2 linked regions of the Pelosinus fermentans DSM 17108 genome follow. The protein of the gene in region 1 interacts with the protein of each later gene in a pairwise test. Links are inferred from orthologs where the notes say so. Each region holds a gene or a part of one and is shown in the gene's direction. Other genes may lie near its edges.

What was found.
Region 2: the proteins of FR7_RS22850 (region 1) and topA interact in binary tests that used the Escherichia coli proteins (3 or more experiments, as listed by UniProt). The link is inferred for Pelosinus fermentans DSM 17108 from one-to-one orthologs.

What each region holds. Positions count from the first base shown.
Region 1 is NZ_AKVN02000001.1:4,990,205-4,997,450, reverse strand. What follows is about bases 2,026-4,799. They hold FR7_RS22850 (YigZ family protein), read left to right. Parts: upstream 2,026-2,977; coding sequence 2,978-3,622; downstream 3,623-4,799. Other genes in these bases: FR7_RS22845 (exonuclease SbcCD subunit D), read left to right, coding at 3,696-4,799; FR7_RS22855 (YaiI/YqxD family protein), read left to right, coding at 2,298-2,759; FR7_RS22860 (hypothetical protein), read right to left, coding at 2,026-2,026. In the rest of the region: FR7_RS22870 (hypothetical protein), read right to left, coding at 1-325; FR7_RS22865 (phenylacetate--CoA ligase family protein), read left to right, coding at 481-1,485; more of FR7_RS22860, read right to left, coding at 1,709-2,025; more of FR7_RS22845, read left to right, coding at 4,800-4,850; FR7_RS22840 (SbcC/MukB-like Walker B domain-containing protein), read left to right, coding at 4,847-7,246.
Region 2 is NZ_AKVN02000001.1:2,259,997-2,267,468, forward strand. Bases 2,740-5,739 are described here. They hold topA (type I DNA topoisomerase), read left to right. Parts: upstream 2,740-3,144; coding sequence 3,145-5,334; downstream 5,335-5,739. Other genes in these bases: dprA (DNA-processing protein DprA), read left to right, coding at 2,740-3,148; trmFO (methylenetetrahydrofolate--tRNA-(uracil(54)-C(5))-methyltransferase (FADH(2)-oxidizing) TrmFO), read left to right, coding at 5,358-5,739. Outside these bases: folB (dihydroneopterin aldolase), read left to right, coding at 1-253; folK (2-amino-4-hydroxy-6-hydroxymethyldihydropteridine diphosphokinase), read left to right, coding at 258-755; FR7_RS10215 (MGDG synthase family glycosyltransferase), read left to right, coding at 781-1,923; more of dprA, read left to right, coding at 2,060-2,739; more of trmFO, read left to right, coding at 5,740-6,677; ATP-dependent protease subunit HslV, read left to right, coding at 7,002-7,472. UniProt on the Escherichia coli protein: Releases the supercoiling and torsional tension of DNA, which is introduced during the DNA replication and transcription, by transiently cleaving and rejoining one strand of the DNA duplex.

The sequences.
Region 1 (7,246 bases):
TAGCAGTTCGTTCGTTGCGCAGGCCTTGAATTGAGCTTAACAGATTTTGATTGAAAGCATAGACTTTATGCTTGGGTACAAGAAGGGGAGCAGAGTATTCTCGCAACTTTGTAGCTACTTTCATATTTACCTTAAGCTGTTTAATAACGACTCCCGGCTCTAATAAATCAGAGCCATCATAGCGATAAATAAGACAATTGGGCTGAATGCGGTCGATTACATTTTTGCATTCCCCGTCCATAACAATATCTGCATTGCAATCCGGGCAGTTTTTTGCCTGTGTGGTCATCCAAGTATGACAATTGGAACAAATCATTCCTTCCATGTATACACCTCCTAGGACTAGTTTGTCCAATCATAGATGGAAATATGAAATAATCGGTCAAGGCATTGATTTCTAAAGGGAAGGTTATATTCTGGAAATAGAGAATAAGAAAAGTATTGAAAACGTCTTTATGGTCATGAAAAGGAGATGCAGCTATGATTTGGAATCAACAAGTAGAAACCTTGTCTCGTACGGAGATGACAGCATGGCAAGCTTATAAACTAACAAAAATAATAGAACGAGTATATGAAAAAAGTTTCTTATACCAAATTCGCATGAAAGAATGTGGTCTGCTGCCAGAAAATATTACAAATCTGGATGATCTGAAAAAACTTCCTGTTACTACGAAACAGGATATAGCAGCTAATTATCCTTATGGACTATTAACGATGCCAGTGAGTGGTGTTGCGTATATTCATAAAACGCTGGAGGCTCAAGACCATTTCGCAGTGAGTTACACCCGAAATGATCTGGCTATGTGGAGTGAATTGATGTCCCGTATACTGGTTGCTGGAGGGGTAAATATGACCTCTGTTTTTCAATGGGTGGGTACTGCGAAAGAAAATGCACCCAGCTTAGGGGTGCATTTTGGAATACAGCAAATTGGCTCAACCTTACTGTCTGACAGTAGGAGCAGTATGCTGGCACAGATACATTTAATCGAGGATTTTGGTATTACCTCTATATTTTCTGCTGCTTCACATCTGCTCCAGCTTGCACAAGAAGCCGGTATGAATGGGTATAAACCTGCGGAATTACCATTGCAGAATATTTTCTGTGATAGTAATCTTGTATCCCAAAGTCAAGGTGAAAAAATTCAACAGATTTATGGGAAAAAACCAATCCAAGTTTATGGCATGTATGACATTTGGGGAATGGGGATCGCAGGAGAGTGCCATTGTGATGCTGGTTTGCATGTTCAAGAAGATTGTTTTTATCCTGAGATTCTACATCCTGTGAGTGGACAAGTTCTGCCCATCGGAGAAATCGGTGAACTGGTTCTTACCAGTCTGACATTGGAGGCGATGCCTCTTTTGCGTTTTACTACGGGCATGCTGTGTAGTTTAGACGACAGCCCATGTGCTTGTGGACGGACGTTGATACGAATAAGAAAAGAAACAGAAAAAAATGACCTTTATCCATGTGGACAAAGATGGTAAGTCTACACCTCATGGTGTAGTAGTAAAACCTTCGCAGCAGAAGATATTGAATTAGAAGAAAGAGCGAAGGCTTTACTGAAAAAATAAAATGTACAAAGGGTTCTGAGATTTCTCATCTTTAGAACCCTTTGTACATTCTTATATAAAGAATACACTTCGTCACTATTTCTTCGTGTTCTTTATATTTTCTTCGCGTCTTCGCGGTTCAAAATGTTTTATTTTTTTAATAGTAATCGCCACTATCACGATATTGCTTTACAATATCAATGAGATGATTACTTTCCGTATGCTTTCCTAACAGTTCAAAAAAATGATGGGAATCTTCAAAACTGACACTCCAGGAAAAAGCCCCATCTGCAGTGTAATAAGCAAAAATGATTTCTTGCTCTAGGTCTTCTGGTATAATACCATCACCATCAGTGACTAAGGCGTAATCGCCGTTATTTAGTGTTTCATAAAGAAGAGCAGTACAGCCATCTTCAGTTTCTGTTTCATAAAAGCCGAAAGGTTCATAAAAATCTAATACTGTGTTGTCACTCATTTTTAAATCATCCTTTTATTATTAGTAGTAAGAGTATAACCAATTGTTAGTATTGGTATCTATGTATCCAGGAAAAATTGCTGGATACAGAAACTGGGATTTTAGATGGCGTTAGAACTCCAATTAAAATCAAGTCTTCTTTATCTTAAAATAGTAAGGCGTATTTGACAAGTAATTTTTGAGATAATCTTAGAGGTGTGATAAAATTTTCAATAAACAATACATGAAATAAATTGTATAATTTCGTTGTAAGGTGCAGGAGTTGATCGATATGAAAATTTTAGTGGATGCAGATGCTTGTCCCAAAAATGCATTGCAGATTTGCATGGAACTGGGACGCAAATACCATATCCCTGTCTGGACGGTAGCTAGTTTTAATCACATGATTGTATCGGATCATCATGTGGTAGTGGGCGATGGTTCTCAGGAAGCTGATATTAAGGTCCTGAATCTGACACAAGCTAAGGATATAATTGTGACCCAGGACTGGGGGCTCGCAGCAATGGTCCTGGGGAAAAAAGCGTATTGCTTAAGTCCGGTAGGGAGAATATTTTCCAATGATAATATTGAATTTTTGCTGGAGGAGCGAGAAGTTAAAGCCAAATTGCGCCGCGGTGGCGGCCGAACGAAAGGTCCCAATAAACGAACGGCAGAAGAAGATAAACGGTTTTATCACTCATTGGAAGAATTATTAGCTGAAGCAGCCAGCTTTGATGCTCCTTTGCAAGGATGATTTGAGACTGATAATTGCAAGTTCTTTGGAGCAGTTTTGGGAACGTTGAACGCAGAGGACACAGAGTTCGCAGGAGCACAGAGGTTTTTGGCCTTATCTATTTTTTCTCAGTGTTCTCTGCGCCTCTGCGGTTCGGTTTACTTTCTCTGTTTTAAAGGACGCGTAGCGCTTTTCTTAAAAGAGATATCAGAGAGTTACTATAGATTGAGGTGTAGAGGATGTTAGCTTTTTATTTAACGGTGAGTGGCTATGGTGAGGCGGAAATTGAGATTCAAAAATCACGATTTATTGTTTATGTACAACGTGCAGAACAGGAAGAGGCTGCAGTCGCTTTTATAGAACAAATTAAGAAAAAGCACTGGAATGCCACTCATAACTGTTCTGCATATGTAATAGGAGGGAATGATCAGTGGCAAAAAGCAGATGATGCTGGTGAACCGTCAGGTACGGCTGGTAAGCCTATTTTAGAGATCATCAAGAAGAATCAATTAAAAGATACTGTGATTGTCGTTACGCGCTATTTTGGTGGCATTAAGCTGGGGGCGGGAGGTCTCATTCGTGCCTATGGCAAGAGTGCCAGTGCAGGTTTAAAAGCCGTAGGAATTACCCAGCGGCAAAATCATACCCGCATTGGGGTAGAGATTGACTATACTTTTTTGGGAATGCTGGAAAATCAGCTTAGGCTGCAAGGTTATCGAATTGAAGATAAAATATTTACCGATACAATACGGCTGATTGTATTAGAAAAAGTGGGACAAGAAGAAATTCTGGAACAAAAGGTTATCGATTGGACGGCAGGACAAGCTGCATTAACCCGTGAAGGACAAGTCTATGTGGAGACGCCAGTTACTTGTCAAGAATAGGTAACATTATCTTTGTAAGAATTTTTTATGTGTATCACGAAGAAGGCAGAAAATAGCGGTAGGAGGTCGGATTGTGCGATTTTTACATACTTCAGATTGGCATTTAGGCAGGTTGTTCCATGGCATTCATTTGACGAATGATCAGGCCCATGTACTGGACCAGTTTTTAGCTTTAGTACGGGAGAGTAAACCGGATGGGATTATTATTGCCGGAGATATTTATGATCGTGCTGTGCCGCCTATTGAGGCAGTAGAATTGTTAAACCAATTAATCTCGCAAATTTTAGTAGACTACAAGGTGCCTACGATTATGATTGCAGGTAATCATGATAGTGCAGAACGCCTAGGCTTTGGCAGTCGTCTATTAGCGGCTCAAGGGCTGTATGTAGCAGGGGCATTACGTCGGGAAATAGAACCTATTATTTTATATGATGAGCATGGGCCAGTGTATTTTGCTCCCCTTACCTATGGGGAGCCTGCATTCGTTCGCGAACGTCTTTCTTGTCCTGATGTTTCAAATCACGAACAAGCAATAGAGGTGATGGTGCAGCATGTAATCAGAAAAATTCCCAATAAAGCACGTTCAGTAGCGATTGCTCATGCTTTTATTGCAGGGAGCCTGGAGAGTGAATCGGAACGTCCTTTATCTATAGGCGGCAGTAGTATGGTAAATGGGGCTGTATTTCAGCCTTTTTGCTATACGGCTTTAGGGCACTTACATAATTCTCAGCAGGCAGGGAATCCAAGCATTCATTATAGCGGATCATTGCTGAAATACTCTTTTGCAGAAGCTCCTCAGCGCAAAGGTATTCATTTAATCGAAATGGATAAAGTCGGGGGCATCACCGTTGAGCGAATTTCCCTATCCCCTCGTCGCGATGTTCGTTGTATAAAAGGCTATTTTAAAGATATCCTGAATCATTCCATTGATCAAGGGAATCAGCAGGATTATGTATCGGTAACGCTGCTAGATGAAATGCCAATCTTAGATGCCATGGGGAAACTGCGTGAGAAATATCCTAATGTGCTGCAGATCGAAAGTCCGCGTTTTTTGAAAAAGGGTGTGCTGAGCGGCTTGCCTAGGGATCATCGTAAACTTAGTGAAAAAGAACTATTTGACGCCTTTTATCATCAAATGACTGGAGAAAATATGACGCAGGAGCAGCAGATGCACTTAGTTCATGTGATCGAAACCGTATACCGTGAGGAACGGGAGGCAATTCTATGAGACCATTATGTTTAACTATGACGGCTTTTGGACCCTATGCGCAGCAGCAGAAACTTGATTTTAGGGAATTGCAGGATCGGACATTTTTCTTGATTCATGGCCCCACAGGATCAGGAAAAACAACAATTTTAGATGGTATGTGCTTTGCCTTGTTTGGCGATGCCAGCGGCACGCAGCGTGAAGGAAAATCCATGCGCAGCGATCATGCTAATAGTGCTGTAATTACAGAAGTGATTTTTGATTTTGCGATTGGCGAAGCTTGTTATCAAGTAAAACGAATTCCAGAGCAGGAGCGGCCTAAGAAACGGGGAGAAGGCACCACCACCATGCTGGCACAAGCTGAATTGTGGAGTATGCCTTTAGTGGGTGAACCCATTTTGCTGGCAGCGAAATGGCTGGACGTTACGAAGCAGATTGAAACATTGCTGGGCTTTAAAAGCAGCCAATTTCGTCAAGTTGTGCTGCTGCCTCAAGGTGAATTTCGTAAGTTATTAACCGCCAACTCCAATGAACGACAAGAAATTATGCAGGCATTATTTAAAACAGACCTATATCAAAGGATTGAGGAAAAATTAAAGGACAAGGCTCTACTGCTAAAAAAAGCAAGTGAAGAACAGAGCAAACAGCGTCAGTGGATTTTGCAGGAAGCCGGCGTAGCGCAAGAGTATGAACTGCTGGATTCTATACAGCAAAATGAAAGGGAAGTAGAAAACGTACTCGTTCAGATCAAAAGTATCAGTGAAGAATTAAAAAGTGCTCAACAGGCTGTGAACCAAGGGGCAATCATACAGGGAAAAATTCAAGAAAAACAAAAAGCAGAGCAATTATTTGCAACGCTTACCGAGCAAAAGCCGATCATCGAAGAAGAACGAGCAGGTCTTCTGCGGGCAACGGCGGCAATGGGCTTGTTCGATGCAGAAAAGAATCGATCGAACTATGCTCAGGATGTACTGTCGTTGGAAGAGAACTGTAAGACATATCAGGTTGAGCTGGATATTGAGATTCACAAGCTGAAAGAGGCGCAGCAGCGGTTTGAAATAGAAGCTGCTAAAGACGAAGAGCGGGAAAAGCTGGTTCGGCAAATCATCCATTTACAGCAGATTGAGGATAAAATCAAATTACTGGAAAAGGCCTTGAATACAGCAGCGATAAGAAAAAGTGAATTGCAGCAGGCAGCAAAGAAGAAAGATGCTGCAGAATTGGAATATACAAAGATACAAGAAAAGATGGACCATATCATTCTGGAAGAACAGAAAGCTGTTCAACTTGCGTTAGAAGTGGGCAGCAGGGAAGTACAATGGCAGCATGTCCAAGGATTGCTTACGAAAAGTAGACTGCTGGAAGAACATAGGAAAAAATTTACCCAGCTAGAACAGCAAGTTTCTGCTTCAGAGCTGAAGTTGGCAGAGCTTGAGAAAAACTATGCAGCTGCAAAAAGCAGTCTCAACACATTGCAGCATGAATGGATGCAAGGGCAGGCAGCTTTCATGGCAAGTACCTTGGCGGCAGGGGAGAGCTGCCCTGTCTGTGGTTCAGCGGATCATCCTAAATTGGCCGCTCCTAGAGAAATCATGCCGAATGAAAACCAATTGAAAACAGCTCAAAAGCAGATGGAATTTGTAGAACAAGAAAGAGATGCCTGCCGCAGTCAGCACAGTTTGCTGCAAACCGAGAGGGATACATGGGAAAAACGGATTGCCGATCTTGCTGGGGAACTGAAAGAACAAGCTGCATTACCTTTGCAAGAGTTATCTCAAAGAGTTCAGACTTTGCGTGAAAAGTATGAGCAGGCTTTGGCTGGAGAACAGCAGGTCAGGAATATAACCAAGCAATTGGAGCAGTTAAGGAAACAACAAGAGGACCTGCACAAGGAATTGGTTCAGGTGCAAGAAGCGTGGCGCCAGGCAGAACAGTCTTTTACAGCCGCAGAAACCATAGTGGCAGAGAGGCGTCTTGCGATACCTGAGGAACTGCAAGGGATGGGGAAATTGGCAGCAGCCCTAAAAAGTGCCCAAAATAAGCAAGAGCAATATAAAGCAGCCTGGGAACAAGCTCAGCAGCATGTACAGCAGGGAAAGCAGCTTGTAACCCAGAAGCAGACACTCTTGGAAAATACCAAATATCGATTAAAAGACAGCAAGTTAAAATACGAAGAGGAACAAAACTATTTTGTAAAACGAGTAGCAGCAGCTGGATTTATGGATCAGCAAGATTATGAGAATGCGAAAAAGAGTCCAGAGAGTATGAGTCTTACTGCAAAGAAAATTGCTGCCTTTGATTCAGAATTTAGTAAAGCCACTCTGTTCCTGGAACAGGCTGCCCAGGCAGCGGAAAATCTGGAATTACCGGATATGCTGGGGTTGCAGCAAGTAGTTACAACTATGCAAAATCGATAT
Region 2 (7,472 bases), 2.7 Mb from region 1 along the record:
TGCGGATCTAAGTGAGGCAGCTAAAACGGATAAGCTCACTGATACAATTGACTATACGATGATTTACTCTCAAATCAAAGACGTTATGGAGAATCAAAGATTCCAACTATTAGAAGCAGTTGGCGGACATATTGCAGAATTAATTTTAAAGACAAGCATTGCTACGAATGTTACTATAAGAATTCGCAAGCCTGCTGTACCCATCCCTGGACCGCTAAATTTTGTTCAGGTAGAAATCAGCCGGAGTAAATAAGGTAATGATTATACTTGGATTAGGTTCTAATATGGGAGACCGCGAAAGTAATATAAAGTCGGCGATTTGCGAATTAAATAAGCAGAGTAAAATTACTATTAATAACATATCATCCTTATATGAAACAAAACCTGTTGGTTTTGTAAATCAACCTAACTTTTTAAACTTAGTTATTAGTATTAATACTATATTAAATCCCTATGAGTTGCTAACAGAATGTCTACATGCAGAACATCAATTAGGCAGAGTCCGTAAGCAACGCTGGGGTCCTAGAAATATAGATATTGATATTCTTGTTTATCACAGTCATATTATCCGGGATGAGGTGCTGCAATTACCTCACCTTCGCTTACATGAGAGAGCCTTTGTTCTTATACCGTTGCAAGAGATTGCTTATGATCTTCCTGTATATCAAGGATTAACTTCTAAAGAACTATTGCAAACAATGAATGACATTGATGATGTCGTATTCTATAAAAAAATGAATTTAGATTTTTTATAACGATAAGATAGGAGGCTAACGAAAGTTGGCTAAATCATGTAAAGTGTTATTTATTAGTGCTCCAATAGGGGCAGGCCATATAAAAGCAGCCCAATCAATTGCTGAAGTAATGTGCCGACAATATAATCACGTTGAAACTAAACTAGTAAATGTATTTGATTTTTTAAATATATTTGTTGGTAAAAATATGTTAGCTATTTATTTCAAAGTATTAGAATTATTTCCTAAAATGTATGGGATGGCCTATGGCTGGGGAAATGAAAGTCCGCTTGCATTAGTAGGTCGTCAGATCATTAGTCGCTATTTGGCTAAAAGAATGGAACAATACATTTTAGGGTATAATCCAGATATTATTGTATGCACTCATGCCACTCCTGCTGGGCTTATCTCTTCTTTATTAAAAGATAAGAAAATTGCCATTCCGGTAGTTGGTGTAGTTACAGATTTTGTTGTACACCGCTTGTGGGTTTATCCTGAAATTCAACATTATGTTATTGCCAATGAAAAAATGGGCAAATTCTTATTTGACCACGGAATAAATGGTAATGGTATAAAGGTTATGGGAATTCCTGTTGGTGAAAAATTCTCACGAGTATCTGATAAAGAAAAAGTAATGCAAAATTTACAGTTTTGTAGTGAGATAAAAACAATTCTTATTATGGGTGGCGGAGCAGGACTTCTGCCCATGGATAAAATTGTTCAATGTTGTGAAAATATTGGCATTCCATTACAAATGATTGTTGTTGCAGGCAAAAATAAAAAGATGTACCAGAAAGTGATGAATTTACAGCCTAAGCTGCGCAATAAGGTACAAGTTTTAGGATATGTTGATTATGTTAATGAATTAATGGCAATTGCAGATCTAATCATTTCGAAGCCAGGAGGAATAACGTGTGCAGAAACATTATGTGCAGGCATACCGATGCTCATTTATCGACCTATACCAGGACAAGAAGAAGCAAATACAAATTATTTAATTGAGCAGCAAGTAGCTTTGAGGGCAGACTCTTTATTCGATATACAGCTAATCATAGAAAGGTTGTTTATAGAGCAGCCTGACGAATTAATAAGATTACGACAAAATTCTTTGAAAATGGGACGTCCTCAAGCTGCTGTGACTATAGCTGATTACATTTATTCTCAAGCTGAAATGAGAAGGAATTGTTGATATATGTGTTAGGGTTTTTCAAATTGACATTTTTTGTTGGTGTGTATTGTGGAAGTGTGCTATAATTACCATTATTTTATACTGATTTTCCTGAATAAATATATGATTAGGTAAATGTGATCATGTTGGAGGAAAAATGGAAAAAATATACTTAGCAGCATTACAGATGGTAGCTGGAATTGGCAACGTACGTCTTAAAGGATTGGTTTCTTTTTTTGGTAGCGCTCAGCAGGCATGGCTGGCTAATAAGCGTGATTTATTGTTATGTGGGCATTTAGATGAAGCAATCTATAATAAATTACTCATACATCGGGAAAAAATAGATATATATACATTAGCATGTGATTGGGAAAGAAAAGGAATTCGGATTTGTTCTCATAATGATTCCGAATATCCTAAGCTGCTTCTAAATACTTACAATGCGCCTCAAGTTTTGTTTTATCGTGGTGCATTGCCAATTACTGATCATCTTATTGCCATTGTCGGGGCGAGGAAGGCTACATCCTATGGGAAAAATGTTGCACAGTTACTAGCAGCGGAGCTTAATGAAGCTGGAGTATGGGTAGTGAGTGGTGCTGCCCGGGGTATTGATACAGCTGCTCATCAGGGTGCATTATTGAAAGATGGAAATACAATAGCAGTTCTTGGCTGTGGAGTGGATATTAACTATCCACCGGAAAATGGTAAATTGATAAACCAAATTGCAGAGAGTGGTGCTGTAGTTTCTGAATATGCTCCTGGTACCATGGCGCATCCTGGTCATTTTCCAGCGCGAAACAGAATTATTAATGGCTTGTCCCGTGGGGTGGTAGTGGTGGAAGCTGCAGAAAGAAGCGGAGCATTAATTACAGCCGATTTTGCCTTAGAAGAAGGACGTGATGTTTTTGCTGTGCCTGGCAGTATTTTTTCACCATCTAGCAAAGGGACACACCGACTTGTAAAACAGGGTGCTAAACTTATTGATAGTACTGCTGACATATTGGAAGAATATGACATTATTGTTAAAGAGAAAGAGACGCAAAGAATCGACCTCACTAGCGAGGAAGCAATGGTTTATGATATTCTTACATATGAAAATTCTTTAGGGATTGAAGACATTGTCATGAAAACAAAGCTGAGTACCGCAGTAATTACATATATATTACTTCAGTTTGAATTACGTGGTTTAGTGACAGAGAATAGCGGGAAACGCTATTTGCGCTGCGCTAAGGAGGGAGTTAAGTGAGCAAAGCATTAGTTATAGTTGAATCTCCAGCAAAAGCAAAAACGATTGAGAAGTTTCTTGGAAAAAACTACACAGTTAAGGCTTCTATGGGACATTTAAGGGATTTGCCTAAGAGCCAATTTGGTGTAGATGTAGAGAACAATTTTGCGCCTAAATATATTAATATTCGCGGCAAAGGCGATCTTATAAAAAGTCTTAAAAATGCTGCTAAGGCAGCAGATATTGTTTATTTGGCATCTGACCCTGATAGGGAAGGCGAAGCGATTGCTTGGCATTTGTCACATATATTAAATATTCCTCAAGATAAGGCCTGTCGAATTGAGTTTAATGAAATTACAAAAACTACAATTCAAAATGCTGTAAAAAAACCTCGGCCTATTAATATGGAGAGGGTTGATGCGCAGCAAGCCAGGCGGTTATTAGACCGAATTGTTGGTTATCAATTAAGCCCTCTGCTGTGGAGGAAGGTAAGAAAAGGTCTTAGCGCAGGACGAGTGCAGTCTACAGCTGTAGGAATTATCTGTGATAGGGAAAAAGAAATCCAAGCGTTTGTCTCAGAAGAATATTGGACAGTGGTTGCAAAGTTGCGGGGAATGCCCAAAACTGCATTATTTGACGCCCAGCTTATTTTAATTGATGATCATAAGGCTAAAATCGATAACGAAGAGCAAGCTCAAAGTATACAAGAAGAATTAGAAAAGGCTGAATTTACGGTAGCGGACGTGAAGCGGCGAGAAAGGCGGCGTAATCCTGCTGCACCCTTTATTACCAGCAGTTTACAGCAAGAGGCATCACGCAAATTGGGCTTTACTTCTCGCAAAACAATGATGGTGGCTCAACAATTATATGAAGGGCTAGATCTTGGCAGTTCAGGTCCAGTCGGACTTATCACTTATATGCGTACTGATTCGGTGCGTTTAGCTGAGTCAGCTCAACAAGAAGCCGTTAAGTACATTGCAGCAACATATGGAGAAAGCTACTTACCTGAAAAGAGCCCAGTATATTCTTCGAAAAAATCCCAAGATGCACATGAAGCCATTCGTCCTACTAGTTTAGAATTTCCTCCAGAAAAGTTAATCAAGTATCTTTCACGAGATCAGTTGCGATTATATACTTTAATTTGGGAACGATTCATTGCCAGTCAAATGGCACCAGCAATATATGATACATTAACCATTGATATTGCTGCTAGTCGTTTTTCTTTACGAGCAACAGGTTCGACAGTTAAGTTTCCAGGTTTTATGGCTGTATATACGGAAAGTAAAGATGGGGAAGAAAAAGAGAAAGATATTACATTGCCTAACTTGACGATTGGAGAGAAATTAAAGGTTAGTAAGATTACTCCTAAGCAGCATTTTACAGAACCACCGCCTAGATATACAGATTCCAGCTTAGTAAAAGTACTAGAAGAAAAAGGGATTGGTCGCCCAAGTACCTATTCACCGATTGTTGAAACCATATTAGCACGAGGTTATGTAATTAAAGTAGAGAAAAAATTTCAACCAACAGAATTAGGCTTTGTCGTTCTTGATTTGTTAAAGCAATATTTTAAAGCAATCGTAGATGTTGAATTTACAGCTAAAATGGAAAATAGTCTTGATGAAATTGCCGATGGCAAAGGTTCCCGCATTGATTTATTACGAGAGTTCTATGCTTGGTTTGCTGTAGACTTAGAACAAGCAGAAAAAGAAATTGGTCATGTTGAACTTCCTGTGGAAGTATCCGATGTACCATGTGAGAATTGTGGTAGATTAATGGTGGTAAAACATGGCCGTTATGGTGATTTCTTAGCATGTCCTGGTTTCCCAGAGTGCCGTAATACAAAGCCAATTTTAAAAGAAACAGGAGTACAATGTCCCAAATGTGCTGGAAGTATTGTTGAACGGCGAACAAAACGCAGTAAAACCTTTTATGGATGTAAAAATTATCCTGCTTGTGACTTTATGACATGGGATATGCCTTTAAAAGAAAATTGTCAGGCTTGTGGTGCCTTTATGTTACGGCACAACTTAAAAAATGGAAAATTTAATATCATATGCAGTAATGAATCTTGTCAAACACGTCAAAATGATATTGAGAAAAAAGCGAATGATAGTACAAAAAAAACAAAAGATGCTAAAAAAAGCAAAACAACTTCAAGAAAATCTAAAGGTACGACACTAACTAAAAAAACTAAATCAGAATAAAAGATATAATCGGAGGAACAATCGTGTCTAAAGTAACTATTATCGGAGCAGGCTTAGCTGGCAGTGAAGCAGCTTGGCAAGTTGCGGAGGCGGGATATGAGGTGGAACTGCATGAGATGAGACCCCATGTTATGCCACCGGCTCATCATACAGATCAATTTGCAGAGTTAGTATGCAGTAATTCATTGCGGGGGGCTGCAATTGAAAATGCTGTTGGATTACTAAAGGAAGAAATGCGAAAAATGAATTCTTTAATCATGAAAGCGGCGGATGCAAGTAAAGTACCAGCGGGTGGAGCTTTAGCCGTCGATCGTGATTCATTTAGTAAATATGTAACAGATGCTCTTATAAGCCATCCAAAAGTAACAATTGTAAGTGGTGAAGTGACTGACATTCCTCAGGAACAACTACTAATTATCGCCAGTGGGCCTTTAACATCTCCAAGACTATCAGAAGCTATCGGAAAAATAACAGGTAATGAATATTTGTATTTTTACGATGCTGCGGCTCCGATCGTATTAGGGGACTCTCTTGATATGAATAAAATATATCGCGCCTCTCGTTATGGTAAAGGTGATGATGACTATTTAAATTGTCCCATGAATAAAGCTGAATATGAACGTTTCTGGCATGAGTTGACTCATGCAGAAACGGCTCCTGTCAAAAATTTTGAGAAAGCAATCTTTTTTGAAGGATGTATGCCGGTAGAAGAAATGGCGAGTCGTGGTATTGATACATTACGTTTTGGACCATTGAAACCAGTTGGGTTAGAAAATCCAATTACCGGTGAAAGACCTTACGCGGTAATACAATTACGCCAGGATAATTTTGCTGCTACCTTGTATAATATTGTTGGATTTCAAACACATTTAAAATGGTCTGAACAGGAGCGCGTTTTCCGGTTGATACCTGGTTTAGAAAAAGCAGACTTTGTTCGCCTAGGTGTTATGCATCGCAACACATTTATCAATTCACCTAAAATTCTATCTACTACATTGCAAATGATTACAAACTCCAACATATTCTTTGCAGGACAAATTACAGGTGTGGAAGGATATGTGGAGTCCGCTGCTTCCGGATTAGTTGCAGGACTTAATGCAAGTCGTTTATTATCAGGACTTGAGCCAGTGGTATTCCCCAAAGAAACAGCCCATGGAGCTTTGTGCCACTATATTACGAATGCCGAAATAAAACATTTTCAACCCATGAATATAAATTTTGGGCTATTACCACCTTGGGAGGAAAAAATACGAGATAAAAAAATAAAAAATCATTTAATTGCTCAACGCTCTTTAATTGCTATTGATAAATTTAAAGAAGAATTATACAATAATCTTGCATAATTAATGTTATTGTGCTAGTATGAATTAATAAATTTTCCTACATAGCTTGACAAACGAGAGAGCCAGTTTTAGTAGTGTTTCATGCTTCGACATATTTTAGAATCATATCATTGTTATTTCGACAATTGTACTATTTATCTTATATTTGAAGATTGAAAAGAATGCCTCACAGCACTCTGTAATGAATTATTAGGCAGATATCGAGGGATTTGTCGAATTTGCTAAATTACAAAGTGTTGAGGAGGTTCTTTTTACTCATGTAGCGAAAGAAAAATTAAAAACAGTCTATCATAATGCATATATGGTGCATAGGAGGCGGTATTTATGTTTCACGCGACAACCATTGTTGCTGTAAAAAAGCAAGGGAAAACGGCAATTGCTGGTGATGGTCAAGTTACTTTTGGTGGTAATACGATAATGAAACATAACGCTAAAAAGGTTCGACGTTTATATCATGGTCAAGTGTTAGCTGGCTTTGCCGGATCTGTGGCTGATGCATTTACCTTATTTGGAAAATTTGAAGTAAAGTTGGAAGAGTTCAATGGTAATTTAATGCGAGCTGCTGTTGAATTAGCCAAAGAGTGGCGTGTAGACAGAGTATTGCGTCGCTTGGAAGCTTTACTTATTGTTACAGATGCAGATCATATGTTAATCATATCGGGAAATGGTGAAGTTATTGAACCAGATGACAATGTTATGTCCATAGGTTCAGGTGGTCCTTATGCCTTAGCAGCAGCTCGGGCTTTAGTAAAACACTCTAATTTATCTGCTTCTGAAATTGCTCGAGAAGCGCTT